DNA from 3 places in the Paenibacillus sp. FSL R5-0887 genome. Region 2 is predicted to be linked to each of the others. Evidence: riboswitches for the same ligand, from Rfam matches in the RefSeq annotation. Region 2 holds a riboswitch; each other region holds the start of a gene.

Region 1 (10,903 bases), 530 kb from region 2:
AGGTCCATGATTCAAAAACCACGTACTACTATTAAATGGACTCTTATTTTTGTTTTTTTGTTATTCGTCACCGCCTGTAGTAAGAATAATGAAGTTTTGAAAGGAATTGTACACACAATAGATGTAGAAAATAAAAGAATTTTAGTAATTTCTGAATTAAAAGAAGAAGACTTGAACAAGGAATACAAGGAGGTTCTCGAATCTAATGAGTACTCTAAAGCCATTTGGGTAAATAAAGTTGCACCTTCTAAATATAAAAAAGGAGATGAGATTAAAGTGTTTTTTGAAGTAAGTGATGATTCATTCCCTGCACAAGTTACCGCCAAAAAGATCACCAAAATCAAGAATTGAGCAAAAAGAATAGAATCTACTATAAAGAAGCGGCGTCTCCAAAAGGGATGGCGCTTCTTTGTGTAGATTTAAGGAGAAATCAGAGTATATAATATGGAACATTATATACTCTCAACATCTCTGTTACGGGAATTCCTGAAGCAGAAATACCCTTCCGAACATATACTATGAATAATCTCTTCCGGACGAAACATTTACATAATCTGAATATAATAATTCTGGAACATTCTGTAAACAAAAAAAGCTCACCTACCGAAGCCAGTGGGCATAATCCCAAGCATTTGGGAATTTACTCTTTGTTGGAATTACTGAAACCTTACCATGTAACAACTATAGGAGCTTATAAAGTCCCTACAGTTGTTGGCAATGTACCTAATAACACGAAGGATCTACTTGAAGATACAGGATCAGCACAAACCCGCGAGACATGCATCGGCGGGTTTCGTATTTTTAAAATTCATCACAATTAATTAGTCCTAGGTCATCTACACCAATAAAACTCTCTTATTATAATATTCGACGTTTATTTATAAAAACTTACAAAACATCTCATTTTTCAAATCGATCTTATAGCTCATATACATCATTAACCATTAAATTTACTATTATCCATGTAAGTAAACACTTCATATGTGAGGATTATCAAAGTATGAAAAAACTAATCGTAGTTTTATCAATCGCTTTATTGACTACCGCAATTGCTCCTTTCGCATCAGCAAATCAATCAAATTCAAGTGTACTATCTCCACAACAAGTAAGCCTTCAACAAGATGCAACAGACAACTATACTCATAATGGTTTCCCAATTAATTCTCCCTGTTCAAAAAGCATCTCAATCTGGTGAAATACTAATAACATTCAGTAGATTGGAGGTTTACCATGACAGAAATTGATGAGAGAAAATGGGGGCAGCAGGATCCTATCAAAGAACCACAAGATCGTTATGAACAGTTTTTAAAAGTTGTATCACTAACCTTTGTGAGTGTCACATTCACTATTATTTTCACTGAGATAAAAATGGGCAACTTTCCCCTTAAGCTCATTTTCTTTGTTATTGGACAATTCCTCATTTATGGATATGTGATGAAGAATCTGTCCAAGACCTCAGAAAAATTCAAAAATTCCTGCAAGAAATTAAAAATAAAGCTACCCATTCTCTACATTTTATATTTCTTGTTTCTCTTCTATATTGGGCAACCATATTTATAAAATTACTCTGTGCAAAAAAGTGACCCCACCAACTTCCGGCAGGGTCTAGATCTATATTATAAGGGGGTTATGTAATTACTATAATCCTCTTAGCTTAAATAAGTATGAAGCCCGTCTAAAGATTTGCTGAATTTTTATTATTTTTATCGAAACCGATCAAACAAGGTAACGTATCAATCTTAATTTCCAAATTACTACATATACAAAATGGAGGTGTGTATAAAGATGAAAATATTCAGTCTATTGCTTGTAGCATTGTCTTCCATTGGAGTAGTTGCCACATTCGGATTTTCAACATTCGGCTTAATCACAGGAGTTATAGGAGGGCTTATTGCAGCATTTGCAATTTCAGGCTACTTGCAGTCTGTCAGACGTGATTACCCCAATGAGAGCTATGAGAATAAACAAGTTAAGTATCAATCGAACTATAATACTTGGTAAGCAAAAAACCCACCTTAAACTGGTGGGGATTTTCATATTCCCAAACACTTGTAAAATTACTTTGTGATATTAATGGTAGAAGAAACAAACGAGGGATAATGGCTAGCTGTAGAAGTGCTTACACCGAAAATTCATTCCTTAGTTCATAGACTACTTGAGCTTTGTCTTGTTTGGTGATTTCCCCTTGTTTTAACCTCTAGTTTAATCTGTGCAGGATATGATGTATAGCCTTTTTAAAAGCTTCTTTCCCATGATGTTCATATTGACTAATCCAATTAATGTATGACAATTAAATAGAAGAGCGCTGCTAAAACAAACCGGTATAGAGCAAACCACTCCAATCGAAGTCTCTTAATCAGTTTGATGAACGTCACTACTGCAATCATTGCCACAAGAAAGGATGTCGCAAAGCCAATTAACATTAGAAGCAAATCGTCAGAACTCAGCAAATCACGACTATCGTACAAATCTAACAAGCTTGCACCAAACATAACAGGCACGGAAATAAGGAATGTAAAATCTGCAGCGGCTTTTTGGCTAGTGCCAAGCAACAGGCCACCTGAAATCGTCGAACCTGATCTCGAAAATCCCGGCCATAACGCCAAGCATTGAAACAGACCAATTCCGAAAGCCTGTTTATAATTAATCCCATCGATAGTACCAGCGGTTTCAGTCCGCCTATTCCGCGCTGCAATGATCATCAACACGCCACCAACAACTAGACCTATCAAAACAGGGGTTGGGCCAAATAATTGGCTTTTTATTGTGTCCTTGAAGAGAAGATATAGGGTTAATGCTGGTAACATAGCCAAAATCATATGAATGACATTTAATCCTTTGCTTTTGGAAAAATCCATTCTAATCATATTAACCCCAATCTCCAAATACCTTTTCCAATAAAGAATTAAAACTGCCATCACTGCACCCAACTGAATAACAATTTTAAAAGTTATTGCAGCATCTCCCTCAAAGCTAAGCAAATCGCCTGCTAGAATAAGATGTCCAGTAGATGATACTGGTAAAAATTCAGTTAAGCCCTCTATTATGCCAAGTATTATTGCTTTAATTACATCAGTCATTAGTGCATTGTCCCCTTTCGGAAATAAAATCATTTAATTTCCAGTATAAGGGAGACAAGTAAACTTCCCCATCGATTAACCTAACAATATTCAATTCAGAATGACATAATTGTCACATTGCTCATTATTCCAATCTTAAGTAACTCCTTTATTAAACTATCCTTTCCCGTTAGCATAACAACAGTATCAAACATTAAATTCAACCTGTATCAATAAAAAATCCGTTAACCTTCTGAACTTGCTGCCCGTTATTTTGGATAATCAATTTCAGAGCATGCAGCAGATATGAATACCGAAACGTAACTTCCATTTGATCATTCTGCAGCCGCGTGCGTGGAGCCTCAATGACCATCATGATTCCAAAGCGCTGAGAAACCACACAGAACCGCCACCCCAACCAAGAATAGGGGGGCTTTTTTTGGCAAAACACAAAATATTAAGTATAATGTTATTGTCGAAACGCTAAGGCGTCTGTACAGGATGGCTACCTGGCACTGATGATGGCAGGCCAAGCGCTTTATAAAGTTTTCTTTATGTGTATTTATACTTTAGGAGCGTGGTTATCTATGAAAATTAATATTACAGCACATTTTAACATTGATATTACTTTATCTCTTCATCTGTTAGCCGTAGCCAGTCTTGCTTATGAACTCAGTTCACTGACGAGCTCGTGAAATTCGAGCGAAAAGTATCTGTACTAAGACACCTTGTGGTGTCTTTTTTATTTTTATAGTAATTACCATCTAACCGATCTGCCCCCGCAAGAGAAAAGCAGCTTATGCTGCTCCTCCTCCACCATTCTTCATTCTGATTGCTGTCAGCTTGCGCCACACCTTCCATCTGCTCGACAGTGACCACTAGTCATACCGTTTTCATTAGCGATTTCGCGCAATGTCTTATCTTCCTTGATACGTTTCTCCAGAAGAACAGGGAACAGCAGGGGCTGTCCATCATATTCGACTTCAGGAAAGATTAGGCCATTCATCAATAAATATCACTCTGGATACTTATTCACATGTTCTCCCCAATCTGCAGGAAGCGGTGCCCCGATGTATCGGAGATTCTATTCTAGGAACCCGAAAAGAAGTGGAGAAAATTGACGAGACACCCACTTTACTCGGATAAAGGGTAGAAGAATGGAAGAAGTCAGGGGGATTTAACGAAAAATGGCACGGTCCCGGAATCCCGGAAAACCGCGCCATTGCGCCATTCTTAGATATGCGGGTGAAGGGAATTGAACCCCCGGCCTACGCATTACGAGTGCGTTGCTCTACCCCTGAGCTACACCAGCTTAACGCTGTTTTTCTGTCAAACAAAAAATATTATACAACTTTCAGCCAGAAACGCAAGCCTATTTCTCCCTGTTTTCCGCCCTCCTAAACTGCTAATCCACCTGTAGCTTACGCTCCACAGACTCTAACTTTCCACGGCTAGTAGAGGGTTTATCGCGGCGGTCGTCTATTTTAAGTGAAGTAGAGACACGTTCTGCACCTGCGGCAAAAGGAGACTCATGCAAAGCTTCTACCGCGGCAAAAATGCGTTGCAGAGGCCCTTCGATGATCGTACCCATAGACGTAAGTTCATAAGTAATCCCTTCTACTGTCTTCAGCACCCGCTGCATATCCGCAACATAGCTGCTAAGACTGGTACTGCCTGTTCCAATTGGAATAACTGTAACTTCAGCGATAGGCATGAGAATACCTCCTCGAAATTTTATAGTAGCTGTCTCCTTCCATTGTAACAATTCCACCGCTCTGTCACAAACTAAGCAAGATTATCCTCCCTTATCTCTTCTATTTCTTCTGATTACTCCAAAATATGACTTTGGGCTAAGAGTATTTTCTCATGAGCAAATTCTAGGGTCATCTGCACTATATTTATGGACTCTTTGTGGCATCTTTTCGGACAATTTATGAATCATTTCGCATCTCCCTGTGGATCAATTGTGGATTACTTATGGACAGCCTGTGGATCATTTGTGGAGTACTTTTGAAGAACCCGCTCCCCGCGCGGGTTTTCTAAAAAACTGTTTACAAACACAACATCTTGGGTTATTTTTATCTAACGACAACAAAATATAGTGGAGACAGGCGCTTTGATCCTTAACCGGATTTAGAGCTTAATAGGGAAGCGCGGTGAGAATCCGCTGCGGTCCCGCCACTGTAACCGGATGGCCTTCTTAAGCTTCTGGGAAGCTTGAGAATCCACATCTCCCGGCAAATGCCACTGAGGGTTAGGAACACCCTTGGGAAGGCGCCGAGAGATCCCACGGAAGCCAGGAGACCTACCTGTTTCGACGACACCAACTATTGATGCCTGCGAGGAACAGGGATGGTGTCCGCATGCGGTCATCTACGTAGAGACCTCTGCAAATATCCGTGTGGATATTTACATAACGCATCGGGCATTTTCTGCCATCCTCGGGTAGGGGATGCTTTTTTTTATGTAATCTGAACAAATATACGACTGCTTATAGCAGTCCAACTTCTTATGGATATATGGATTTGATGATAGATGTTTTTCTTTTATACTGAGAGGAGAGCTGTACAATGACGTTGTTGGAGAGACAATTTAATGGAGTAGAAAATGCACGGGAAGTTCTTTTAGAAGAGCTCATTGATTTAGGCCGGGATATTATCGACAGTCGGGATATGGACCTATTGCGCGAGAATGCCAATTTGAATGGAGAGAGTTTCTCCGGTAAAATGAGCAAGTTCGGCAGTGAATATTCAAAATGGTACGCCCGCAATTTTACGATGCCGCCACAGCTAGTGCAGGCTATTGATGACAATGTCGTCTATGTGCATGATCTGGATCAATACGCGATTGGAACGACGAACTGTATTTTTATCCCGTTTGATAAACTTCTCCGTGAAGGTTTCAATACCGGCAACGGCAGCGTTCGTCCTCCGAACTCAATAATGACAGCTATGTCTCTGGTAGCGATTATTTTCCAATCCCAGCAAAATGCTCAATATGGTGGTGTATCCGCCAATAAACTCGATTACGATCTGGCACCTTATGTAACCAAATCCTTCGCCAAGCTGTTCCGCAAGGGTCTGGATTATTTTGAAGAAGGACAAGCTGACGAATCTTTGGGCGAGATTACGATGAGCCGGACCGATCTGGCGGAGTCATATCCAAGAGCGTTCCGTTTTGCACTAAAGGAAACCGAAATCGAAACCCTGCAAGCGGCTGAAAGTATGGTACATAATCTGAATACCATGTCCAGCCGATCCGGTGGACAAATACCGTTTACCAGCATCAACTACGGTACTTGTACTTCACCAGAAGGTCAGCTTGTGATCAGTTCTCTGCTAACCGCAACTATGAACGGACTTGGCAGCGGAGAAACACCAGTGTTCCCGATTCAAATCTTCAAATGCAAGCAAGGAATCAATCAACAGCAAGGCGATCCTAACTATGAACTGTTCCTAAAAGCAGCTGAATGTTCTGCGCGCAGACTATATCCAAACTTCGCTAATCTGGACGCTCCGCTCAACTTGCAGTATTATGATTCAAGTGATCCTGATACGGAGTTCGCTACAATGGGCTGCCGAACCCGAGTGCTCGGTGACCGTTTTGGGCGTAATCATTGCTCTGGGAAGGGCAACCTTTCCTTTAATACACTAAATCTGGTTCGGCTAGGTCTGGCACACGGCACAGTAACAGGCAGACGTACCGTCGCAGACGAAGCTGGCTTCTATGAAGATCTAAATCATTATATGGATATTGCGCTGGAAGGACTTCTCCATCGCTTCCACATCCAAACCGCACAAAAAGCTAAAGCTTCCGATTTCATGATGCGAGAAGGCGTTTGGGAAGGCGGCGAACATCTTGCACCCGATGACACTGTAGGCGATCTGCTGAAGCATGGCAGTCTGTCTCTTGGCTTCATCGGTATGGCGGAATGTATGAAAGCTATGTACGGCAAACACCATGGCGAGGATATGGAAGTTCATGCCAAGGCGCTGGCTATCGTGCGTCATATGCGGGACTATTGCGATCGGAAAAGTGAGGAACTGGATCTTAACATCACCCTGTTCGCTACTCCAGCAGAAGGTTTGTCCGGTAAATTCACCAAAGTTGACCGCAAGGTACTGGGTTCCATTCCGGGCGTAACCGACCGTGAATATTATACGAACTCTTTTCACATCCCTGTATACTTCGATCTGGGTGCTGCTCAGAAGATCAGCTTGGAAGCTCCTTTCCATGAATACTGCAATGCCGGGGCTATTTCTTATGTCGAATTAAACGGCAATGCCCGCAACAACCCATCGGCTTTTATCAAAATCATTAAATATGCGCTCGAACAACAGGTCAGTTATTTCAGCATTAACCATCCGATTGACCGCTGCTCCAGCTGTGGATACGAAGGCGTAATTGGGACAAACTGTCCTTCCTGCAACGCAAATGAGAATGATGTGCACATCCGCCGTTTGCGCAGAGTTACAGGTTATTTAACCGGCGACTATCAGACCCGCTTTAATGCCGCCAAACAAGCTGAAGTTCGGGATCGCGTTAAGCATCTATGAATATTTGCGGTTACTATCCGGAGTCGATTAACGAGGGAGAGGGCATGCGGGCCGTCCTCTTTCTCAGCGGCTGCCGCCATCGTTGCCCGGGATGTTTTAATCCCGAGACATGGAACTTTAAATATGGAGAAGTCTTCACCTTAGAACGACAACATGAAATCATTGCAGAAATCGCCGCTAACCCTTTGCTGGATGGTCTGACACTGGCAGGCGGCGATCCTTTTTTCTCAGCAGAAGAGTTGCTGGGGTTCATTCATGAGCTTCGCACTGTACTGCCAGGGTTCTCAATCTGGATTTACAGTGGTTATACGTACGAAGAACTTACAGCCCTTCCCGGTACGCCGGAGTGGAATCTACTTAAACAGTGTCAGGTGTTAATAGATGGAAGATTTGTAGAAGAACTGAAAGATACTACGCTTCTCTACCGGGGAAGCTCCAACCAACGCATTATCGACATTCCGGCCAGCATGAACGGCTCGGAGGTCTTTCTGTGGCAGCCTGCTGCGCTATAATATATCAATTTTTGATATTGAAAATTAATTTGAAATAAGAAGGGATGAACTAACCATGCCGCAATTCGTAGTAAAACCGGATAATCGCCAACTGGCTTTTGATGAGAACCGTCTCTCCGTCTACGCTGACCGTATTCTGGAAGGTCTCGATCAACTAAATAAAGAAACTTTGCTGCGTGGAGTGAATTCCAAACTGCGTCGTGACTCGGTAAGCGGAGAAGAAATCAGCAACGCCTTCACCATGAGCGCTCTAGAGCTTGTAACAAAAGAAGAGCCTAACTGGAAGTTCGCAGCTGCCCGCGCCCTTCTGACTACCCTTTATAAAAAAGCTGCCGTTCATCGCCGCTACAAAGCTTATCCAGAAGAGCCTTACGGTGAATTGTATCCACTAATTACGGATCTCGTGAAAAAAGGAATCTATCGCGAAGAACTTCTAAGTCATTACACCAAAGAACAAATTATCGAACTAGGCGGGTGTATCGATTATACACGCGACCTTTTGTTTGACTATATCGGTCTGCTTACGCTATCCGACCGTTATTTGGCGCATGATTTTGACGGCCGTGTAATGGAGCTTCCACAAGAACGTTATATGATTATTGCTATGTACCTGATGCACCGTGAGCCAGCTGAAAAACGTCTTGAGCTTGTAAAAGAAGCTTATTGGGCTATGAGCAACATCTATATGACTGCTGCTACACCTACAATGTCCAATGCCGGCAAAAAGGTCGCTGGACAACTATCCAGCTGTTTTATTGATACTGTAGACGATTCCCTAGAGGGTATCTTTGACTCCAATACAGACGTAGCACGTCTTAGCAAAATGGGCGGCGGCATCGGCGTTTACCTCGGAAAAGTACGGGCACGTGGTTCGGATATCCGTGGCCACAAGAACACAAGCTCCGGTGTAATCCCTTGGATTCGCCAGTTGAACAATACAGCAGTCAGTGTAGACCAGTTGGGCACACGTAAAGGTGCTGTAGCTGTTTATCTTGATGTATTCCATAAAGATATTCTCGCTTTCCTCGATCTTAAGCTGAACAACGGTGACGAGCGCATGCGTGCACATGACGTGTTCCATGGCGTCTCCCTGCCTGACCTGTTCATGGAAGCTGTAGAATCGCGCAGCCATTGGAACCTCTTCTGCCCTCATGAGGTGAAAAAGGTCATGGGCTGGACAGATAAAAATGGCCGTCCACTAGGATTGGAAGATTTCTACGATGAAGAGCTTGGCAAAGGTACTTTCCGTGAAAAATATGCTGAAGCTACAGCGAACCTGGAATTATCCCGGATCACTGTTCCTGCGATCGACATCATGAAACGGATTATGAAATCACAGCTAGAAACAGGTACACCGTACATGTTCTACCGCGATACCGTGAACCGGACTAACCCAAACCGTCATCAAGGTATGGTTTTCTCCTCCAACCTGTGTACAGAAATTATGCAGAATCAGTCTGCAACAGTTATTGAGCAAGAAGAATTAGTAACTAAAGATGGCCAGACCCGGATCGTTATTTCCAAAATCCCTGGCGACTTCGTAGTCTGCAATCTGAATTCGATTCACTTAGCACGGGCGATTCCAGCTGGCGTATTAGAAAGACTTGTTCCGATCCAAGTTCGTATGCTTGATAACGTAATCGACATTAATAATATTGAAGTTCTGCAGGCACAATACACGAACAGCCAGTACCGCGCAGTAGGTCTCGGCACATTCGGCCTGCATCACCTATTGGCACTCAAGGGCATTCGTTGGGAATCCGAGGAAGCCGTAGAATATAACAATCATTTATATGAACATATCAACTACCTGTTGGTTCGTTCGAGCATGGAGCTTGCCCGTGAAAAAGGCCGTTATCCGAAATTTGCTGGATCCGATTGGGAGACTGGCGCATACTTCACTTCCCGCGGTTATGTTAGCGGTGAGCAAGAAGGTAAATATGTAACGACTGAGCAATGGCGCGAGCTGCAAGAAGAAGTAGCTAAGGACGGCGTACGTAACGCTTGGATGTTCGCCATTGCGCCGAATGGATCTACATCGATTATTGCCGGCTCCACCGCCAGCATTGATCCGCTGTATGAACTGCTTTCCTATGAAGAAAAAACAACTTATAAGATTGCTAACCCAGCACCGGATCTGTCCGACAAAACGATCTGGTACTATAAGACAGCATTTACGATTGACCAAAACTGGTCGATCCGCATGGCTTCTGCTCGCCAGCGTCACGTCGATCAAGGCCAAAGCTTCAACCTGTATGTCCGTCCTGACATCAAGGCTACCGAGTTCCTGGAACTGCATCTGAATGCCTGGAAGGGCGGCTTGAAATCAACTTATTATGTGCGTAGCCGTGCTTTGACTATAGAAGAGTGTGAATCTTGCGCTAGCTAATTATCTTAGTGCCCTAAATAGAAAAACGATGATGAATTTCGTAACTGCGAGGAATGTTTGGGCTTCCGGCCGCTGTTGTCATCAGAGGTCTTGATCTTTACCGCTATTAGCGGATGACATCCGATGACAGCATATGCTTTCGATGCGAGCTTTCCTACGGAAAGCTTTCGGGCGAACGCTGACGCTCCTACAGCTCCAAACTTCCTCTCCGTTACTCCATCACCGTCTTTCTATGAACAAGACACCAAGAAAGATTACCCACGCAAAAAATGGAGGGATAAGAAATGCAATTACAAAAGATTTTTAATACTGAAGCACCTAACCAATCCACACGCATTATCGACGGTGAATGCTCAGGTATTCTGAACTGGAATGATATTCGCATGC
Region 2 (10,903 bases):
TGTTAAAGCGTAAAGCCGGTTCCGACAAAGAAATCATCTATCGGTTTTTTGCTTGGTCGCAAGGCAATCCTTTATTTACGGTTTCGAATAAAAAGCTGCAACCGGGTTACCGTAAGGCGATTCTGAAGTATTTCCTGAGCAGTGATCGTGAAGCGTTCAAGAATCGGGAATTCCGAAAGAACTATGTCGCGGCAGCTCGGCCTGCTCTGCAAAATGTGTACAATGAAGCCCGTTCCCAACTGGCTTCCCCGCTGGCGCGCTGGATCAGCCGCAGCCGATTTCGACTCTTAATCTCCGGCTCCATTACGGGTATTCTGGTGATTATTGCAATTATCGTATTCAGTATGCTGCGTCCGGATGATACGAAGACGGCTCTGCCGGGGACAAGCCCTGAGCCGACCCCTGTTCAGAGTGCAGGCAATATGCTGCCTCCAGCTTCAGTATACTTGAAGGATCAGAGCGTCGAAGGAGATAAGGGGAGCAGCATATTGGTGTTCACCTTCGCAAGTGCAGATGACTGTGTGCAGTTTCAACCGACTGAGATTAGTTTAATGTCTTCGTCTACAGAGATAGATAAAAGCTTTAAGGTCGCTGCCACGAATGGCACTTGTCCAGTGCCGTTAACGGATGGGACGGATGAGGGAAACACCGCTGACGAGTCAGATACCGCTGGCACTACTGGAGGAACAGCAGAAGGTGCAGATGCTACTAATGCTGTAGCTGATGCATCTCCGTCTCCTACGCCTTCCTCTGATACTGAGGACAGCACTGGGTTGCCTTCCGCAACAGCTGTGACTGAAGGTGAACAACCTTCCTATCAGGTTGAGGTTACATTGGAGCCTGGAGTGACAATTCTAGAGAAAAGTATGATCAAAGCCGGAAGATTTACACTGATCGTAGATCCCGACCCTAATATTCCACCAGCTTCTGATTCAAGTGCTGAACCCTCCCCGACTGCAAGTCCGGAAGGAACAGCAGAATAACAAGCTTTCTGAACAGCAATACCTACCGGGAGGTGGTATATTGCTGTTCATTTTTTTTGCTGCCCATACTTAGCTTTTCTATAGACATGCTATGTATTAATAGATATGATTATGGATGTCAAAATAAGATACTACATACTGGAAAAGGTGCAGACTCTATCAATCTAGTCGTCTGCTTAAAAGGGAAGTCCGGTGCAAGAGTCCGGCGCGGTCCCGCCACTGTATGTGCGGAGCGTTTCTTCTATAAGCCACTGCCCCGAAGGTAGGGTGGGAAGGTGAAGAACAGCGATGAAGCATTAGCCAGGAGACCTGCCTTTTTCGTGAGCGTTTCTATTCTTCGTGGGGTAAGAATGTGGAACATATACAGATGGACTGTTGGCAGGAAGCAAGCGCCGCAGCCTCAATTTGTAATCTTCCCTGACCGCCCTCCAAAGGGGCGGTCTTTATGTTATGCGTCTTATTCCCGGCAGTACCCATTCTTATACAGAAAGAGGTTAAACAATGAAGAAAATCATGTCTTCCAAGTTTGTAGCACTTGGGCTGGCCTTATTCATGGTCATTTCAATTCTAGGAACATCTCTTGCTCCGGCGGGACAAATATTTGCAGAAGCGAGCGCTGGCGCCGGTCTGGAGGCAACTGCTGCGGAGCGGATTAATGTTGCGGATGCGACTTATGCGGCTGCAGAATATCTCTTGAAAGGTGGCGTGCAATCGGATTGGCAAGCCATTGGATTAGCGCAAGCAGGGTACAAGCTGCCAGCTAGTTACCATTCAGAGCTTGAGAAAAAAGTAAAGGATGCAGCTGGAAATTTCGCCAATGTAACCGATTATGCTCGAATCGTGCTCGCAGTGAGAGCGATTGGTGCAGATCCTACTAGCTTTGCTGGTAACGGAACGACTCCTGGCTATAATCTGATTGAGAAAATTTATAATAACAGCAAGCTCAGTGAACAGACGCTTAATAATCCGGTATATGCTTTACTTGCGCTGGATTCTGGTAAATATAATATCCCAAGTGACGCGAAATGGACGGCGGATAAGCTCCTTACGGAGATTCTCTCCAAACAGAATCCAGATGGGGGCTTTGCACTAACCTCAGGCGCAAGTGAGCCTGATATGACAGCGATAACCTTGACGGCTCTGGCGGCACATAAAAATAATCCCGAAGCCTACTTAGCAGGGCTACAAGCCGTAGCCTGGTTATCCGCAGCTCAAGATAGCCATGGGGGTTACGGTGACAGTGCTGAAAGTAGCGCACAAGCAATCCTTGGACTCACATCCTTCGGAGTTGATCCTAGTGGATTAGAATACACCAAAAACAAAGTGGATCTAATGGAGAACCTGCTTAGCTATCGTCTAGCTGATGGTAGCTTCACCCATAGCCGTGGTGGAAGCAGTAATGTTCTGGCGACAGAGCAAGGGCTTCAGGCGCTGGTTGCCTATAATTTGCTGTATAAAGGAAGCAACAGTAAGCTATACGATTTTTCCAAATCCTCCATTCAGAGCTCACTCATCTACGCTCCAGTAACGATTGAGGGACCACAGGCCACGTTGGCACAAGGGTACGCCTATGCTGGCAACGCACTTGGAGCGTTAGAGAAGCTGGCGCTTCAAACGAACTTGCCGATCACGAATCCTTCGGGCAGTTATGTGACTGGCATCGGAAGTATTGCTGCTGGAAGCTTTGGTGGTTATGACGGATGGATGTATGTTGTATCGCGTGACGGAAAATGGATTAATCCCGATGTAGGCATGAGTGATTTTGTACTTAAAGATTCAGATCAGGTACTGGTTTATTATGCCGGAGACGACACTAAGCTTGTGGATTCCGTTACGCTTTCCAAAGCAAATCTTAAAGAGGGCAATTCTTTTACCGTCACTGTAACTAGTAAGACGTGGAAATGGGACGCTGCTACGAATACTTCCTCTCCTGTAACTGCAAAAGCTGCGGGTGTTCAGGTCCAAATTGGAGCTCACAAGGTAACGACGAATGCTAAAGGTGAGGCCGTATTCTCAGGAAATATGCCCGCAGGTGACTATACACTGACTGTAACTGGCTACCGTGAAGGTAAAGCCCCAACGATTGCTAAATATACAAAAGCTCTAAAGGTGATTTCTAAGAATGTAACAGCTTCGCTTACCGTTGAAGGCCCGGAAGGGTTGATTAGTGAGGGGACTTTAAAAGCCTCCAATGCCCTTGAAGCGTTGCAACAACTAGGGTCTACCGATGATTTTAAAGTAGATATCACCAAATCGTCTTATGGCAACTTTGTATCAGGTATCCATGGAGTTTCGCAAGGTACTTACGACGGATGGTGGAGCTTCGTGGTATCACGCGGCGGGGAGTGGATATATCCAAGTGTGGGTATGGATGCGTTCGAACTACAGGAATCCGATCGTGTGCTTGTCTATTATGCAGGAGAAAATACACAGGTTGTAGATTCTGTGGTGCTTTCCCCATCACAGCCAAAAGCTAATGAAGCTTTTACTGTAAAGGTTTCACAGAAAAAGTGGGTGTGGAATCAGGAAAGCTTCACTTCTGATCCGGTTATCTCACCGGCTGCAGGTGTGCAGGTTTCGATTGGTGATAAGAAGGTAATCACGAATGAACAAGGTGTAGCTGTTGTTGATGGGGGTCTCCCGGCAAATAGCTATACACTGACTGTTACCGGTTATACTAAAGACAGCGTACCGAGCGTAGCGCGTTATACTCAGTCTCTGACTGTCGGATCGTCTGTTATTGCTCCAGCAAAAGCTACCGCTACCCTCTCAGTGATTGGAGATAGCCGGAAAGGAACCATCCTAGCCAGTACAACAGTAGCTCTAAAAGAGGGCGAAACGGCTTATAGCTTACTAGTCAGTCAATTAGGGACTAAGGTAGTATCATCCGGCAATGCTGGAAGCATCTACGTGAAATCTATTGACGGGTTGGCTGAATTTGATGGAGGTCCAAGCAGCGGATGGAAGTATAAAACGAACCGGGATGCGGATCCAAGCATCAGTGCAGACAGTTATATTTTGCAGAACGGTGATACTTTGTACTGGTACTATACCTCTGGAGAATAAGGAAGAGGAAGTTTGAGGAGGCGGGCACAGGGATTCGGAGTAATAGCGGATCGGGTGCCCGTCCTTTTTATATTTGAGGAAAGTCGTTTTATGACAATATATACTTTTATTCGACACAATATTTAAAAAATCATCAAACTCTTAGCCCTTCCGACCGATAAAAATAGATAGATCATAAGATAATGTGAAGGCGGAGTGTAGATGAAAAATTTGAAAGTGAAATACAAAATAGGGTTGCTTTTGGTATTCGCTGTAATCATGGTTAATGTTGTAGGTGGCATAGGCATCATTACGATGACCCAAATGGCCGAAAAAACAAATGAGACATATAATGAAAATTTATTGCCTGTTTCTTACGTAGGGCAGATGCGTACGAATAATCGGGCTATTGAATCCTATCTTTTGGAGCGTTTGATTAGCGTAAATGCCAGCAAAAACAAAGAACTTTCTGAGAGTATCCAAGTGAAGGTTCAGGATAATAATGAACTTATGAACAAGGTGAAAGCGATTCAGTATAATGATCCTGCTATTGTAAGTAAAATCAAAGAGTATGAATCCTTTTTGCCAGATTATCGTGCACAGCGGGATAACATTATAAAGATTGCTGATAGTAATCATAATCAAGAGGCCTATAAAGTATTTTCAGGCGAATTTAACGAATCCCGTGAAAAAATGATCAACCTACTTAAAGGAATTAGTGATTCTTTGCTTAAAGATGCTGATGAACACAATTCAGATTCCATGGCAACCGCTAAAAGCATGCGGGTAAACAATACCATAATGATTACGTTCGCCTGGGTGATTTGTTTCGTAATTAGTATTGCAATTATTCGACTGATAACAAAACCCCTTAAAGAACTGCAAGGACTAATGAAGCGGGCAGAAGATGGAGATTTGACTGTGGTAGCAACTTACACCGCTAAGGATGAGATCGGCCAAATTAACAGTTCATTTAACAATATGCTGCAGGGCTTGCGGAAGATGATGCAAGGGATTGCAGAGAGTGCAGAACTGCTGTCAGCTTCATCGGAAGAGATGAGCGCTAGTGCTGAGCAGACCTCATTGGCTTCACAAATGATCGCTGTATCTTCTGGAGAGATTGCTGCGGGATTTGATGAGCAGACAGAGAGCATTAACAGTACAACACGTTCAATAAAAGCAATGACCAATGATATTGCAGCCGTAGAGGGCAGCAGCTATGAAATGTCGGATCTTATGGGAGTAGTTTCCGGTTCATCGGATCGTGGAGTAGAGGCTGTAGACCAAATCATTGTGCAGATGAAGGAAATTGACCTCAGTGTAACTCAGAGTCAGGAGATTGTTTCTAATCTAGGGACATTGTCACAAGAGATTAATACAATTATTACAACGATTAACGGTATTGCTACACAGACGAATCTGCTTGCGCTCAATGCTTCTATAGAAGCAGCACGGGCTGGTGAGCATGGACGGGGATTTGCTGTAGTTGCTGGAGAAATTCGTAATCTGGCGGAAGCAACTAGAAATAGTTCTTTGCGGGTTACAGATATTATTACACATATCCAAAAGCAAACCGAAAGCGCAGTAGAATCCATGGCTTTGGGTACTGAGCTAGTCACCAATGGCGTAGTTCAAAGTCATCTGGTATCTCAAGCTTTTCATGAGATTCAGACTTCCATTAAAGAAGCTACCTTACAGACAGCGGAGATTAGAGAAGCGGTTGCTCATGTAGCCATGGAATCACAAGGTGTGGCAGCAGCTATGGAACAGGTCAACGTTATATCTAGCAAAGGTGCAGAAGGTGTTCAGGACACAAGTGCAGCGAGTCAGGAGCAACTATCCGCAATGGAGGAAATGTCAGCTTCAGCTCAGTATTTAGCGGTGCTCGCAGAAGATCTGCAAAAGACATTGTCCAGCTTCAAACTATAGGCTTCATAATATTGTTAAAACCAGCAGAGCAGCGGTTCTCCAGTAACGGAGATCGCTGCTCTGCTGTTTGTAATTATAGCAGATTGGGAGCAAGTGCGAGCCAACTGATCTCAGTTGGTCAAGGGGGAGGGATGTAAGCTGGTCTCAGTAGGTCAGGAGCGGATAGATGTAAGCTGGTTTCAGCGGGTCAAGGGGGGAGAGATGTAAGCAGGTCTCAGTAGGTCAAGGGGGGAGAGATGAAAGTTGATCTCAGTAGGTCAGGAGCGTATAGACGTAAGTTGGTCCCAGCAGGTTGCGGGCAAACATATGCTATGTGATCTCCAGCCCACACTAGTGGTAAGACGGAGGCGTGGAAACAATAAAAACCTAGGAGATGATCGGTATGCTCATACATCGTAACCCCGTACCCCGTAACTCGTATCCCGTACCCCGTACCCCGTACCCCGTAACTCGTATCCCGTACCCCGTACCCCGTACCCCGTACCCCGTACCCCGTACCCCGTACCCCGTACCCCGTACCCCGTACCCCGTACCCCGTACCCCGTACCCCGTACCCCGTACCCCGTACCCCGTACCCCGTACCCCGTACCCCGTACCCCGTACCCCGTACCCCATACCCCATACCCCGTACCCCTAGTGTTCCCGGCTGATCTCTAGTTTTTCAAACACACTGTCTACTTGATATTCCCCAGTTTAAGGTCATCTGGGTCCGATGCGTGGGCTCATACCCATCCCCATATGCTATCGGACTCAGTAGCCGCTATTTGCACATTTATCGCCTTTATAGCGAAGTTTCGGACACCAGTGCAGCTATTGGTGTGGAAAACGCTGATAACTGGTGTTTTTTGCACCAATAGCGGCTATGAGGTCCGATAGTATCCGAAATATAGCTAAATCCAGCAATTAAGGTCATCTGAGTCCGATAGCGTGGGCTCATACTCATCCCCATATGCTATCGGACTCAGTAGCCGCTATTTGCCCATTTATCGCCTTTGTAGCAAAGTTTCGGACTCCAGTGCAACTATTGGTGTGGAAAACACTGGTAACTGGTGGTTATTGCACCAATAGCGGCTATGAGGTCCTATAGCATCCGAAATGTAGCTAAATCCAGCAATTAAGGTCATCTGGGTCCGATGCGTGGACTCATACTCATCCCAACTGGTTTGGCGGACACAGCAGACGCCATTCGCTCATTTAGTGGCTTGGGAGTGGAGTTTAGGACTCAGCAGCCGCTATTTCCATATTTATCGCCATTGGAGCGAAGTTTCGGACTCCAGTGCAACTATTGGTGTGGAAAACGCTGATAACTGGTGTTTTTCGCACCAATAGAGGCTATGTGGTCCGATAGCATCCGAAATATAGCTAAATCCAGCAATTAAGGTCATCTGAGTCCGATAGCGTGGGCTCATACTCATCCCCATATGCTATCGGACTCAGTAGCCGCTATTTGCCCAATTATCGCCATAGGAGCAAAGTTTCGGACTCCAATGCAGCTATTGGTGTGGAAAACACTGATAACTGGTGTTTTTTGCACCAATAGCGGCTATGAGGTCCGATAGCATCTGAAATATAGCTAAATCCAGCAATTAAGGTCATCTGCGTCCGATAGCGTGGGCCCATACTCATCCCCATAGGCTATCGGACACAGCAGACGCCATTCGCTCATTTAGTGGCTTGGGAGTGGAGTTTCGGACTACACAGTAGCTGCTATTCGCATATTTGTCGCCATAGGAGCGAAGTTTAGGACTCAGCAGCCGCTATTTGCCCATTTATCGCCATTGGAGCAAAGTTTCGGACACGAGTGCAGCTACTGGTGTGGAAAACGCTGATAACAGGTGTTTTTCGCACCAATAGCGGCTATGTGGACCGATAACACCCGAAATAGAGGCAAATCCAGCAATTAAGGTCATCTGGGTCCGATAGAAAAATTCGGGAGCATGAATGTGGTTGGATTAAACAAAAATTAGTGTTTAGTTCAAGACCAAAAAAAGAGGGAATCCCAATAGCTAGTTCACAGCTGTTGGGATTCCCTCTTGATTTTTTTGAAAAACTCAGCGTGTATCCTTCCAGAAATTCAGAGGTTTCAGATCTGAGCTAATGACGTGGAATGTATATCCTTCTTTTTTCAATGACTCTAAGATACGCGGAAGTACTTTAAGCGTAGCTTTTTGATCATGCATCAGAATCACTGGATTGGTCTGCGATTTCTGCAGCTTATGAACCTGATTCATTACCGAATTATAGATCGTCGTACTAGCATCCTTGTATTTCCAATCCTCTGAGTCCACGTTCCAATCCCATAGATGATAACCTTGAGCCAAGACTTTATCTCTAAAGGCCTTTGTGAAATAAGGCTTGCTTCCATAAGGAGGACGAATCAGTGTAGTGCTTTGACCTGTAATCTTTTTCAAAATGGCATTATCGTTATCCATCTCTCCCAGCGCAGCCGCAGGTGAAGCATAAAACTTCTCTTTCCGGTGCGTCATTCCATGCAATGCGAGAGCATGCCCTTCATTCGCAATCCGTTTCACTTGCGCAGTATGCTGGTTCATATTCGGTCCGATCATGAAAAAAGTTGCCTTCGCATCATATTTTGCCAAAATATCAAGCAATGTAGAAGTTGTAGCCGTTGGCCCATCATCAAAGGTGAGGTATACGGTCTTACCTTGCTTCCCAACAGTTGGCGTAGAAGTTCCAGGAGTTGCGGTTGGCTTCAATTCCTTTTTAAACTTACTTACAAATGTTGCATCATCTAATGTAGCCGAGCCGTCTTTTACACGCAATAAATATTGATCTGCTTTAAAGGAAATTCCAAAACCAAGATAAGAGGTCAATTTCAGTGGAACCATTGTTTTTCCGTTTTTCAAAAATGTACTCATGGATATGGTCTTTCCATCGCCTAGAGTAGCTGTTGCATGATCATTCAGCAGTTTGATTGATCTGTTCTGACCTGTAACTTTTATCCCATCGCTCACTCCAGTTAGCGTTAACTTAAGTTCCTGTGATAGATCACGTAGAGGAACGTAATAGGTATCTTTTACCGAAACTGCTTCAATAGTTGTTAACTTATCGTTCACACCTAACCTAAGGGAGCCTGCACCTGCTGCATTCACTGAATCTATCGCTCGTATTGATCCGGAACCAATGAATAATACGATTAATAATAGCCATACTTTCTTTAAAGACATCGTCAAAAATCTCCTATCTATGTATATTTGTCTATTACCTTATCATACATTGATAGAATGAAATTTGAGAGATTGTAACCCCCAGCAGAATAATTTGTTACCTTTTAGAAGTTAACTGTGATTTCAACCACAATCATAAAAAGCACGCGACTCCGGCTAAATACTGGCGCATCAACAAAAAATGGTTAAAATCACCCCGTTTTGCGCAGAATAGATGTGTCTAAATTAGCAACTTTAGTAAACTATTGAACAAAGTTTGAACGGAATTTTTCAACCCATAAACAGCGCCGTTACAGTGATCTTTATCATACTATTAGAAACTTGTAACAAATTGATCACACATATTTAACTTGTTCGCCATTATTAAGGTCTTTTTTAGGCTAAATGGAAAAATAAGTCTTTTGCTTTCTTCCCCATAAATTCTTACTATATATTAAGGTTAATGTTGAGGGTTAATAAAAGAAGTATTGAAGGAAGGAGCTTAAGCATGAACAAAAAGGGACCGTTATACGCTTTATTTCTCAGCCTAATTTTACTCTTGCCAGGATGCAGTTCAATCGCTGTTCTGAATCCGAAGGGGCCGGCTGCAAGAACTTTATCTGACACGATCATTCTCTCCATTGTTATGATGCTCGGCGTTCTGGCAGTTGTCTACATCTTATATGTCTTTGTGCTTTTGAAATACCGTGCTAAAAAAAGCAACGAAGATTATATTCCTCCTCACGAGGAAGGAAACAAATGGCTGGAGGCTATCTGGATTACCATTCCGATTATTATCGTGGCATTCCTCTCCGTAGTCACCGTCAAAACAACAGTAGATGTAGAAAATGTTGCAGCGGATTATAAAGATCAGAAACCGCTAGTAATTTATGCTTCCTCCTCTAACTGGAAATGGCATTTCAGCTACCCAGAAGAAGGTATCGAAACAGTAAACTACGTTAACATTCCAGTTCACCGCGCTGTAGAGTTCAGATTGTATTCTTTCGGTACGATCTCAAGTCTTTGGATCCCACAATTGGGAGGACAAAAATACGCGATGAGCGACATGATCACAACCTTGCATCTTTCAGCTGATACTGTAGGTTCTTATGTCGGAAGAAATGCGAACTTTAATGGTAAGGGCTTTGCCCACATGGAGTTTGAAACACTTGCGATGACAGATAAGGACTATCAGGAATGGGTGAAAGACGTTAAAGAAACGGCGGGTCCACTGACGGAAGATGAATTTAAAGGTCTTTTGGAAATGGAACATGTCGGACGTAAAACGTATACGAATACTCACTTATCCTTTAGCCCGCCTCCGGGAAGCCATGGTGACCATATGAGTAATGGTGGCACTGAAATGGATACGGATAACGGAAGTATGGAGCATCAGGATAATAAAGAAATTCACCCGACTCCAGCACCATCCAGCGAGACGGAATTCAACACCGAGCCTAATCCAGAACTGGATGAGCCGACACCTAGTTCTCCATTAGAAGAGAGCACAACACATGACGGACACTAGTCAATGTTAATTGAACAACTTGAAAGGAGCGATTCCTAATGGATTGGGATAAATTTAAGGTCCACGGCGAACCCCTGATATACGGAGCTATGGCAAGTATTGTTCTGGCTACAATCGGGATTATCGTCGGCCTGACCTATTTTAAAAAATGGGGATATTTATGGCGCGAATGGTTGACTACTGTTGACCACAAACGTATTGGGATTATGTATATCCTCGCTGCATTGCTTATGCTTTTCCGCGGCGGCGTT
Region 3 (10,903 bases), 170 kb from region 2:
GAGGTAAAACTATGTCCACTATAGAGAAAAAAATACATTAAAATGCGGGGGTAAAAGATGATATCGAATAAAGGAACAACACAACGTTTTACCAGGGCTACAATTCTTTGTTGTATTTGTGCATGTACGGTATTGCTAAGTGGATGCACTAAAGCAGCGGATGAGACTCAAGTGCCTACTCCAACAGCTCAAGTAGAAACCGCAGCACCTTCTGCAGAAGCTACTACACCTGTACCTACGAATAACGCAACAGAACAACCTCTAACATCTGCGTCACCCGGCTCAAATACTGGGAAACTTCCAGAGGGGGTTAGCGTTCAGAGAGTTATCAAGGAGGTTTCGTTAAAAGATAACTATCATAAAAAGGTTGAGCTGCTAACTGACGGAGGCAAGCGGGTCACCATTACAGATCCGAATCAAAAGATTGTTTTGCAGCAGATTGAATATGACGGAAGGATCACTGCGGTTAAGGGTAAACAGGTTACCGTTCAAGTGGAGGGCGGTAAAGAGCAAACCTTAACGATTCCTGATCATATAGTCATTGAAGATGAAGACAAGCTCGGATTGAATAATGGCGTTGAAATCGAGTGGACGGTAAATGCAGATGGACAAATCGAAAGTGTGGAATTGGACGATTAAAAATTTACCGAGGTGAGCTGGATGAAATTTCTAATCGTACTTGGTAGTATTCTTGTTCCCATTGTTATGCTGATGTTACAGGGGAAATCGATAAAGTGGCGTATGGTTTTTAATGTTGTTTCGGTCTTAAGTGCGATTATCTTTGGAAATATTTCCGCCTTGGCGATTTACGAGATATTAAGAGATCGCGCTGTGTTTATGACCTCGATCCATGCGATATTTTTGAATCCAATGTTTCTTATTACCGGAGCCTATCTTGGCGTATATTTAATTTATCGATTGATGATAATTTCGTATGATGAGGTTTATATGTGATAGGTAGAATACAAATAGGGATGTTCCCTGAAGGGACACCCCTATTTGTGTTGTTAACAGGACCGATGCTTAAGAGGACTTTCCTACAACGTTTGTTCCGCTCTTCGTGATCTTGTAGGTGATAATATCCCCATTCCAGAAGTGGAACTTCAGGATAACCTCGCCGTCTTTAACATCTTTAAAGAACGCGGGAAGCAGCTTGATTTCTTTAGTGTTATAAGAAGGTGAGAAGGTATTGCCGAATTCCTTAAATGGAGTCCAGTCCTGCGGACCTGCATTGCCACCAGCGGTATACACAGCTTCCATTGTGGCAAGCTGGTTACCATTAAAGGTGGTCGGAATGGCAAAGGATTCAGTCGTGCCTTTTGCATCGCTTAATTTAGCTGTGTCATACACAATGACCTTAAGTCTCCACGCAACACCCTTGTTGAATTTCAGAGTCAGCACGGCATTTTCACCGTATTTTTGGGAAGCTGTGAGCTTTTTGAGTTGGCTGGCTTTGAGGGTAAGCTCCTCACCATTTAAGGTGTAATCTTTACCTTTGGTCAGATACTTTCCGTTGGCACTAATGGTGGTTAGCTTATTGCCGTTCAGGTTTAGCTTAACCTTGGTATCTTTGATTTGTGCACCTTTTTTTAGGTAGACCAAATCGCTTTCGGTGCTGGAGGAACGCTCCTTCAGACCAGACATTAATACATTGTGGAGTTCAGGATCAGACCACTTATAAGTTTTACGGTTGAAATGCTGCCCGTTATCCCAGAGCATGGAAGTCATTTTCTTTTCTTTCAAATAATAAGTCAGATACTCAAAGAATTTAAGCTTCTCGCCCTGTTCAATCACACCCGTGTCTTTATCGAAACCTAATAAACCAAATTCGCCGACGATGACAGGGATGCCTTTAGCTACAAATGTATTGTAAACGTTATCAAAAGTTTGAGTGATATCGTTTTTTGTATCTTTTTCAAACGTGGTGTAGCCGGCAATGTTCACACTAAAAGGCCAGAAGCCATAGAAGTGAACGGTCGCAATAATATTTGGATCGTTCAGAGCCGTAATCGTCTTATAGAGATGATCCATTCTTGTTTGCGTAGGTGAAGACTCTAATGAAGGTAATACAAGTGGGCGGAGGTCGTTTTTCCCACCGGATTTCCGCACGATTTGATAGAAAGAGTTATTAAGTTCAGTAAGCATTTGCTCCATTTTTGCTTCGTCTGTGCTTCCACCATCGGTGAACCGAGGCTCATTTATGCTCTCGAACATCAGCTTATCGGATTTGTCCTTGAAGCGATCGGCAATTTGAGTCCAGGCTGCATCATAACGCGCCAGCGTTTCATCGTGTTTTTCTTCCATATGGCTTACCCATAGCCAGGAATCATGATGGACATTAATCATGACATAAAGCTTGGCGTCCAGTGCCCAGCCGACAACTTCTTCCACACGGTCGAGGTAGGCCTTTTCTAGGGTATAGTCTGGTGCCGCACCCATGTGAGTATCCCAGGTCACAGGAATCCGAATGCTTTTATAGCCTTGAGCGGCGATCTTTTTAATAAGATCTTGGGTCACACGTGGATTGCCCCAGGAGGTTTCATCCTCACCTGTAGCATCTAAAGTATTGCCAAGGTTCCATCCGGGCTGCATTTCGTCTACATAGGATTGGATCTTACTCTTTGGCGCTGCCTTAGCTTGTTGCTCGTCCTTAGTTGCAGCTGCGGCCATGGATGAGAACAGAGAGAGCAGAAGAGCGGTGACAAGTGTCAATGATAAGAAGGATTTCTGGATTCGCGTAGTCATTGAATTCTCCTTTGTGAGATAAATTTAGGATGCTTGGACCTGGCTTTGACGCTGTACTCGGTGGTTAGATGAACACAAACACCTCCAGTTTTATTTTGTAAACGCTTTCTGAATATACCCTAACATAGAATACACTTAGCGAGTACCTTACTAATTTGTGGTAAATTCATATAAGAATTAGTGATTTAAATTAATTTACCCCACAGTTGGATAAAGAAATTATTTGAATAACCCTACTCGTAGAAATTGGTTATTCAATAGGATTATCTCTAGCTGCCCGTTATACAAAAAAGAAATATAACATGACAAAAGCATATATATTAGATATGATGAAGCATGAAAATTTAAAATTAGAAATAGGTGCCAACTATGAATGTTGCGGAAGTACAATCATAGATTGGTTAAATGGAAAGCGGGTGTGAATCCCGCGCGGTCCCGCCGCTGTGAAAGAGGAGTCCTTGCAAAATGCCACTGGGAAACTGGGAAGGCAGCAAGGGTGATGATACTTGAGCCAGAATATCTGCCTTTTTCTGTTACACCATCAAACTCTACGATCGATAGAGAGGTGCTTGAATAGTGTTTGCCAGCTATTATTGTGGTTCACTATCTTAACCTCTTGACGTTTATGTTGAGTGGTTTTTTTGTGGTTATGAGAAAGTTTATTCTGTTTTTTATCATAGGTATGAAGGGAAGGGTTATGGAAAAATGAAGAAAAATAAGTTTTTAGCGTGGTTACTTATTGTAGCTGTATTTATTACGACATTCTCTACAAGTGTAATCCCGGCTCAAGCAGATGGAGCAAGCTCTACCCTTAAAGGGTATGTATCTGTATCCGTGGAGAAATTCACCTTAGGCCAAGGGTATATTAAGGAACCTATTAAAGTTCCGATTTATGAAGGCGATAATGGCGCATCTTTAATAACACGTGCGCTAGGTGATGGGAATTATAGATATTTAGGAAATATAGATAGTGGTTTTTATTTATCAGAAGTTAAAGATAGTGGCAGAAGCGAAGTCAATATTCCACAATATATTTTAGATATGATTTCAGCCGATGGGAATACAGTCGGCACTAAAGCAGACTCAGAGTGGTTAAGTCAGTTTGACTACACCTCCATGTCGGGTTGGATGTATGCAGTAAATAATGTGTTTCCTCCGTTTGGGATGACCGATTATAAGCCTCAAGACGGTGACATCATTCGAACTCAGTTCACCACTTATGGCTATGGTTCTGATCTTGGCGGCTGGGGGGAAATCCCAGTTCAACTTGCCAATAAGGATGCTTTAACTGCGGAAATCGCCGAGATTAACAGTGCCCCTAATAAAGAAACTATTTTGGACAGACCAGTAGTGCAATCGGCAGTTTATGAAGCCTATTCCGTGCTCGAAAACATGGCAAGCTCTCAAATAAGTGTAGATCATGCGCTTGTCGGTCTTAATAATGCATTAGACATAGAACCCCCTGTTATTACAGTAAGTGGCATACAAGATAAACAGGAAGTATCCAATAAAGAAATAAGCTTCAAAGTAGCTGTCACAGACAATGTATATAGTGACATTACTCCAGAAGTGAAGCTGAATGGAGTTACTTTATCACCTGCAAATGGGGAGTACAAAGCTACTCTGAATTCAGGCAGTAATGCAATTACTGTAACGGCTCTTGACGGAGCTGGAAACAAAACAAATGTAACTTATCAGGTTACTTACAAACTGGAAACTACAGTTGCCGTCAAACAACAGTTAGATAAAAACCTTGCTTATATTTTAAATACTGTAAAGAATCCAACGTTTGGAACAGGCAGCGGAGAATGGTCGATCCTTTCTCTGGCACGGGCGAACTATACAGTACCTAACGGTTATTACGATCTTTATTACAACAATGTAGCTACGAAAATAGCATCAACCATTAAAGAGGATGGAAAACTCGACGCCAATAAAAGCACAGAGAATTCCAGAGCAATATTAGGACTTACCTCTATCGGAAAAGATATCACAAATGTTGCGGGATATGATCTGAGAAAAGCACTCGCTGATTATCAATATATCCAAAAGCAAGGCAATAATGGTCCGATTTTTGCTCTGATCGCGTTAGATAGCCATAACTATGAGATTCCTGTAGTTGATGGAGTTACAGAACAGACCACAAGAGAAAAACTAGTTCAGTATATTTTAGATAAAGAGGTTAAAAAAGGTACAGCAGAAGCTGGCGGCTGGGCATTAGGCGTAACCAAAGCCGATGTCGATATGACTGCGATGGCGATGCAAGCTCTTGCACCTTATTATGCAACCCGTGATGATGTAAAAGCTGCCGTGGATCGGGCCATCCAATGGCTGTCCGATAACCAAAACAATCAAGGCGGATTTACAAGCTGGGGAAGCACTAGCAGCGAGAGTATCTCGCAGGTAATTGTAGCCTTAACTGGTGTAGGCGTAGATCCGCACACGGACGCTAGATTTGTTAAAAGTGGAAATTCGCTTATTGATGCATTACTTAGCTTTGCTGCACCTGAGGGTGGATTTAAGCATATCCTCACAGGCAAAGTAGACAATATGGCAACGGACCAAGGTACGTATGCTCTTGTGTCCTATGATCGTCTGATCAACCATAGCAACCGTCTCTTTGATATGAATGATGTGCAACTGGAACAACCAGAAGAACCGGGGCCTGGGCAACCAGAGGGTCCGAAAGAACTTCCGTTACCTTCTGGGGAGAACCCGAAAGTTGAAATCCCAAATGACGCTAATGATTATATCGTTCCGATCAGCACTGGAGATAGCAACAAAGAAATCACAGTAGCTATTTCGGAAGAAAATCAATCGAAGGTTAGTGTCAATTTACCAAGTAACAGCGACCTTCCTCAGATAGAGGCCATAAAAGGTAACGTATCTGTAGTCATTCCTAAGGGTGCAAAAGTTACAAGTGGGGATGCCTCTGCGATTGAACTGATTTCAGCTTTAACCGGTGCAGAATCTGCACTAAAAGATAGTGTGAATCAGATTATTCCTGGGGACAAGAAGCTTGATAACATTCTTCAAGCATTTTCCATGGGTGGTAGTGCAAGAGTAGAATTTAGTCAATTTATTACGTTAACCTTTAAGGACCTTAAAGGAAAAGAAGCTGCTTATATTCAAAATGGCACCCCTCATGCCATTCAAAAATTTGCAAGTGATGACTTAGGTTTTGCAAGCGGTAAGTCTGAGTATGCCTATGATAGTGGAAATGACTTAATTGTAAAAACCAATCACTTCACTGACTACATTGCGTATGCTTCCAGTGCAGTACAAACACCTGGTGGCGACGGTGGTAACGGTAATGGTAGCGGAAATGGTGAAGGAAATGGTGGCAACAATGGTGGCGGAACCACTCCATCGAAACCATATGTAATCCTGTCCGTGGATAAGCTTACGATTAATAAGGGATATGTTGTTCCATCTGTACAGGTAGAGCTCCAATCTGGTGACACAGTGTGGTCTGTACTAAAAAGAGTGCTGGATAGCCGCGGTATCGACTATAGAGATTCCTGGAACAGTGACTTTGGAAGTGTATATGTTGAATCCATAGCTGGTGATGGGGAATTTGACCATGGCAGCGGCAGTGGATGGATGTATAATGTGAATGGGAAATATCCTAATTATGGAGCATCTTCATATGACCTAAGTTCCGGGGACAGAATTCAGTGGCGTTATACTACGAATTTGGGTGTGGATCTAAATGCACCGATACCAACTATGAGCCCAACCCCAACCCCAACGCCTAAGCCTGGTGCTACTCCTGCTCCTGCTCCTGGTGGGGGAACTAATCCGGAAGCCGGCGTTGATCCAAATGTGAGTCCATCTCCAACAGTGACTCCTAAGGATCCTAACCAGACAAATGATATTAAACAACTGTATACAGATGCTGATAAGATCTCTTCCTGGGCTTATTCAGCGATTGAAACAGCTACAGTAAAAGGATATATCCAAGGTAATAATGGTCAGGTGAATCCGAAAGCTTATATCACAAGAGCGGAGTTCACTAAGATTCTTGTTTCTGCATTAGAACTTGATATTAAGAGTGATAAAGGTATTACCTATAAGGATGTCGCTCTAGGTGATTGGTTCTATCCATATGTGAATGCTGCGCATAAGGCAGGTCTAATCACAGGCTTTAATAATGAATTTAAGCCAAATGACAAGATTACTCGTGAGCAGATGGCAGCAATTATCGTCAGAGCATTGGCCATCCCGGCGACGAAGCCAGGAACAGCGATTAAAGATATCAACACCGTATCGGCATGGGCCAAAGCAGATGTAGAGACCGTTGTTGCGACTGGTTTGATGTTAGGTGATGATAATCAATTTAAACCTAAAGAGCTTGTAACTAGAGAAATGGCGGCTGTTGTAGCTACTAGAACCCATGATTATAAGAGTGGGAACAAAGTGGTTAGTCCGACTATTCAGAATAAAGCAGTTAGTTCTTATATTCAGAACACAGCTGCCTTTTTGCAAAAAACAGTAACAAACCCGGTTATCTCCTCGGTTGGCGGGGACTGGACAGTGTTCGGGCTGGCTCGTTCAGGCGTGAAGGTTCCAGATAGTTATTACACTAAGTACTACGCGAATGTAGAAGCAACTCTTAAAGAAAAAGCTGGGAAGCTGCATAGCGTAAAATATACGGAATATGATAGAGTTATTTTGGCATTAACTTCAATCAACAAAAATATTGATAAAGTGGCGGGTTATAACCTACTGGAACCGCTCGCGGATTTTGATACTGTAATTAAGCAAGGTATTAACGGACCTGTGTTTGCTCTCATTGCACTGGACAGTAATCATTACGACATTCCAGTGGTTAAGGATGTAAAGACGCAGACGACTAGAGAGAGGCTCATTGATTATATTTTGGGCAGAGAGATCAGCGGTGGTGGATGGGCACTAGGCAGTAATGCTACAGCGGCTGATCCAGATATCACGGGGATGGTCATTCAAGGCTTAACGCCTTATTACAAAACCAACGCCAAAGTAACAGCTGCTGTGGACCGGGGGATTGCTTGGTTATCCAAAACACAGACAGCAGACGGTGGTTTTGCAAGCTGGGAATCTACAAATTCCGAAAGCATCGCTCAGGTGATTGTAGCTTTAACTGGCCTTGGTATTGACCCGCATAAGGATTCCAAATTTATTAAAAATGGACATTCCGCAGTAGACGCATTGCTTAGTTTTGCTGCACCTGAAGGTGGTTTTTATCACGTGAAGCAGGGTGGAGTAGGCAATGGAGGCGCGCAACCAGGAGAAGTAGATCTTATGGCTACGGATCAGGCGATGTATGCACTGGTTTCCTATGATCGGCTCGTTAATGGCCAGACCCGTCTTTATGATATGACAGACGTCAAATAGAATTATATTTAGAGAGATAAGCAAGGGTAGCGTGTATACCCTTGCTTATTATTTAAGGTGGGACTAGAGAAATGAACAAGAAGAAATGGTTAACCGCGATACTAATCATAGGTGTATTGGCTATCGCCTTCTTTTGGGGCGGGGATTACCAGAAGAGCCCAAACAAGGTCGCAAATAGTAGCGTTGAGACACAGGTTATAGAGCCAGAGAACACTGCTTCCGCAACAAATGATGATGTTGAACCCACTGAGGCAATCGCTACCGAGACAACAGAGATAACACCGTCAGCTACGCCAAGTGAAACAGCTAAGCCCATTGAAACCCTAAAACCAAATGAATCGGCAACACCAACGGAAGCTGTAACACCAACAGGAACTGCAGCACCAACAGAAGTTGTAACACCGGTCGCAACAACAAAACCTGCTGCAACGAAGCAACCGACCGCAACGCCGAAAGCGGCTAAAACGTCCGTGCCGGAAACGAAAGCGACGGCAAAACCCGTAACAAAACCTGATTCAAAAGTAGCGACAACAGAAACCAAGCAGGAACCGAAAAAGGATAAATTTCTTACCGATCCAGTGCCGAGCGGGAAACCTAAACCAGTGGAATGGCAAGATGCAACGGTAGATAAGAAGAAGCAATTAACGGCTACCTTGTCCGTCTCAGCGGCAACAATTTTAGATAACATGGATATTTTTAATCAGGATAAGCTTGAAGTATTGCCGGCAGATGGTATCATTTATAAAGCGCAGAAGGTAACTTTTTATGAAGGTGAGTCTGTGTTTGATGTTTTACTAAGAGAAATGAAAAAGAATAAAATCCATATGGAATTTAGCATGACGCCGATCTATAACAGTAATTATATTGAAGGCATAAATAATCTGTATGAATTCGACGCTGGAGAGCTCAGTGGATGGATGTACAAAGTAAATGGCTGGTTCCCTAACTACGGCAGTAGCCGTTATGTTCTCAAAGATGGCGATGTCATTGATTGGGTATACACTTGTGATCTAGGTCGAGATGTGGGTGGTTATGTAGCCACAGGAGGAGCTCAGAAATAATGAAGGATAGCTTTTCTACCTTTCATCCGTTTGTGAATTTTCTATATTTTGTTGTTGTATTGCTGTTTAGCATGGTGTTCATGCATCCTATATTTCAAGTGATTGCCCTTATTAGTGCTGTAGCCTACTCAATTATGTTAAAAGGAAAAAAGGGCATCCGATTTAATCTGCTTTACATGATTCCTTTTCTGCTGTTTATGGCAGTGATGAATCCTGTTTTTAATCATCAAGGGGTAACGATCTTGTTCTATTTAAACAACGGGAACCCTATTACGAAGGAATCGATTCTTTATGGCGTGGCAGCGGCGTGTATGTTTGTGACGGTAATTATTTGGTTCTCCTGTTATAACGTCGTGATGACCTCGGATAAGTTTATTTATATATTCGGAAAAATACTGCCGGCACTGTCGTTGATTTTTTCGATGGTGCTTCGTTTTGTTCCTAGATATTTAGCGCAAATCAAGGTGATTTCTAATGCTCAAAAATGTATAGGTCGGGATGTCTCACAGGGAAATCTCCTCGCGCGTGCGCGGAATGGGATTACGATCCTCTCCATTATGACCACCTGGGCTTTGGAAAATGCGATTGAGACAGCGGATTCCATGAGATCGAGAGGGTATGGATTGCCGGGCCGTACAAGCTTTTCTATCTTTCGGTTAGATGCCCGAGACAAAGTAGCCCTCTTGATCATGACAGGCTTAATTGCGCTGGTAGCCGTAGGGGCAGTGATGGGTGAGAACACCATGAGATTCTATCCGTCGATTAAAGCGAGCGCAATTACGCCTTTTAGTATTCTTATATATATCGCTTATTTTGCGTTATGTATGATCCCAGTGCTCATCAATATGGTGGAGGCAATGAAATGGAAATCTATCGAATCGAAGAACTAAGCTTTACTTTTCCTGAACAAGAGCAAGTGGCTCTTTCGAATATTAATCTTACGATTGAAAGTGGAGACTTCATTACTATTTGTGGAAAGTCAGGCTGTGGCAAAAGCACTCTGCTTAGACAACTGAAAACAATTCTAACCCCACATGGCAGTCGCCAAGGGGCAATTTATTATAAGGGTCAACCTGTAGAGGAGATCGATCAAAGAACGCAGGCAGCGGAAATTGGTTATGTACTCCAAAGTCCGGACAATCAAATAGTGACAGATAAAGTATGGCATGAGCTTGCCTTTGGGCTGGAGAGCTTGGGGTATGATCATTCTACGATTCGTCTGCGTGTGGCGGAAATGGCCAGTTTTTTTGGGATCCAGACCTGGTTTCATAAAAGTGTGACTGAGTTATCAGGCGGCCAGAAGCAGCTGCTTAACTTAGCCTCCATAATGGCTATGCATCCCTCGGTTCTAATCCTCGATGAGCCTACCTCCCAGCTAGATCCTATTGCGGCTTCCGATTTTCTGGAGACGGTCAAAAAAATAAATCGTGAGCTGGGAACAACCGTGATCATGACCGAGCATCGTCTAGAGGATGTTCTTCCGCTTACAGATCGGTTGATTGTGCTGAATGAGGGAGTTGTGATCGCCGATGATACCCCGCAAAAGGTGGGCGAGGCTTTAAGTAAGCTGAACCATCCGATGTTTCTGTCCATGCCCTCACCGATGCAGATTGTTGCAGGAGTAGATCATGACTTAGCGTGGCCTGTGACTGTGAAGGAAGGGCGCCAATGGTTGGATGCTTTTCTAAAGGGTAAGACTCCTGCAACGATGGCAGAAACTC

Evidence for each region. Region 2 has a riboswitch for cobalamin ahead of MKY14_RS22830 (DUF4430 domain-containing protein). Riboswitches for the same ligand answer to the same signal wherever they lie in the genome.
Region 1: linked by a shared signal. The riboswitch ahead of MKY14_RS25035 (anaerobic ribonucleoside triphosphate reductase) and the one ahead of MKY14_RS22830 (DUF4430 domain-containing protein) in region 2 are both predicted to bind cobalamin.
Region 3: linked by a shared signal. The riboswitch ahead of MKY14_RS23495 (S-layer homology domain-containing protein) and the one ahead of MKY14_RS22830 (DUF4430 domain-containing protein) in region 2 are both predicted to bind cobalamin.

What each region holds. Positions count from the first base shown of each region.
Region 1 is NZ_JBBOCE010000002.1:1,602,678-1,613,580, forward strand. It holds gene MKY14_RS24995 (DUF3221 domain-containing protein) at 7-351, shown strand; gene MKY14_RS25000 (hypothetical protein) at 1,231-1,560, shown strand; gene MKY14_RS25005 (hypothetical protein) at 1,786-2,001, shown strand; gene MKY14_RS25010 (undecaprenyl-diphosphate phosphatase) at 2,277-3,080, opposite strand; gene MKY14_RS25015 (hypothetical protein) at 3,280-3,459, opposite strand; gene MKY14_RS25020 (hypothetical protein) at 3,898-4,065, opposite strand; tRNA gene MKY14_RS25025 (tRNA-Thr) at 4,300-4,371, opposite strand; gene MKY14_RS25030 (MTH1187 family thiamine-binding protein) at 4,465-4,773, opposite strand; cobalamin riboswitch at 5,152-5,386, shown strand; gene MKY14_RS25035 (anaerobic ribonucleoside triphosphate reductase) at 5,630-7,615, shown strand; gene nrdG (anaerobic ribonucleoside-triphosphate reductase activating protein) at 7,612-8,127, shown strand; gene MKY14_RS25045 (ribonucleoside-diphosphate reductase subunit alpha) at 8,183-10,516, shown strand; gene MKY14_RS25050 (ribonucleotide-diphosphate reductase subunit beta) at 10,801-10,903, shown strand, end outside.
Region 2 is NZ_JBBOCE010000002.1:1,073,893-1,084,795, reverse strand. It holds gene MKY14_RS22835 (GAP1-N2 domain-containing protein) at 1-983, shown strand, start outside; cobalamin riboswitch at 1,112-1,314, shown strand; gene MKY14_RS22830 (DUF4430 domain-containing protein) at 1,485-4,049, shown strand; gene MKY14_RS22825 (methyl-accepting chemotaxis protein) at 4,251-5,957, shown strand; gene MKY14_RS22820 (hypothetical protein) at 6,324-6,572, opposite strand; gene MKY14_RS22815 (polysaccharide deacetylase) at 8,009-9,145, opposite strand; gene qoxA (cytochrome aa3 quinol oxidase subunit II) at 9,633-10,652, shown strand; gene qoxB (cytochrome aa3 quinol oxidase subunit I) at 10,691-10,903, shown strand, end outside.
Region 3 is NZ_JBBOCE010000002.1:1,243,785-1,254,687, reverse strand. It holds gene MKY14_RS23510 (hypothetical protein) at 58-639, shown strand; gene MKY14_RS23505 (transposase) at 661-954, shown strand; gene MKY14_RS23500 (cellulase family glycosylhydrolase) at 1,024-2,745, opposite strand; cobalamin riboswitch at 3,087-3,287, shown strand; gene MKY14_RS23495 (S-layer homology domain-containing protein) at 3,451-8,121, shown strand; gene MKY14_RS23490 (DUF4430 domain-containing protein) at 8,193-9,182, shown strand; gene MKY14_RS23485 (energy-coupling factor transporter transmembrane component T) at 9,182-10,072, shown strand; gene MKY14_RS23480 (ABC transporter ATP-binding protein) at 10,045-10,903, shown strand, end outside.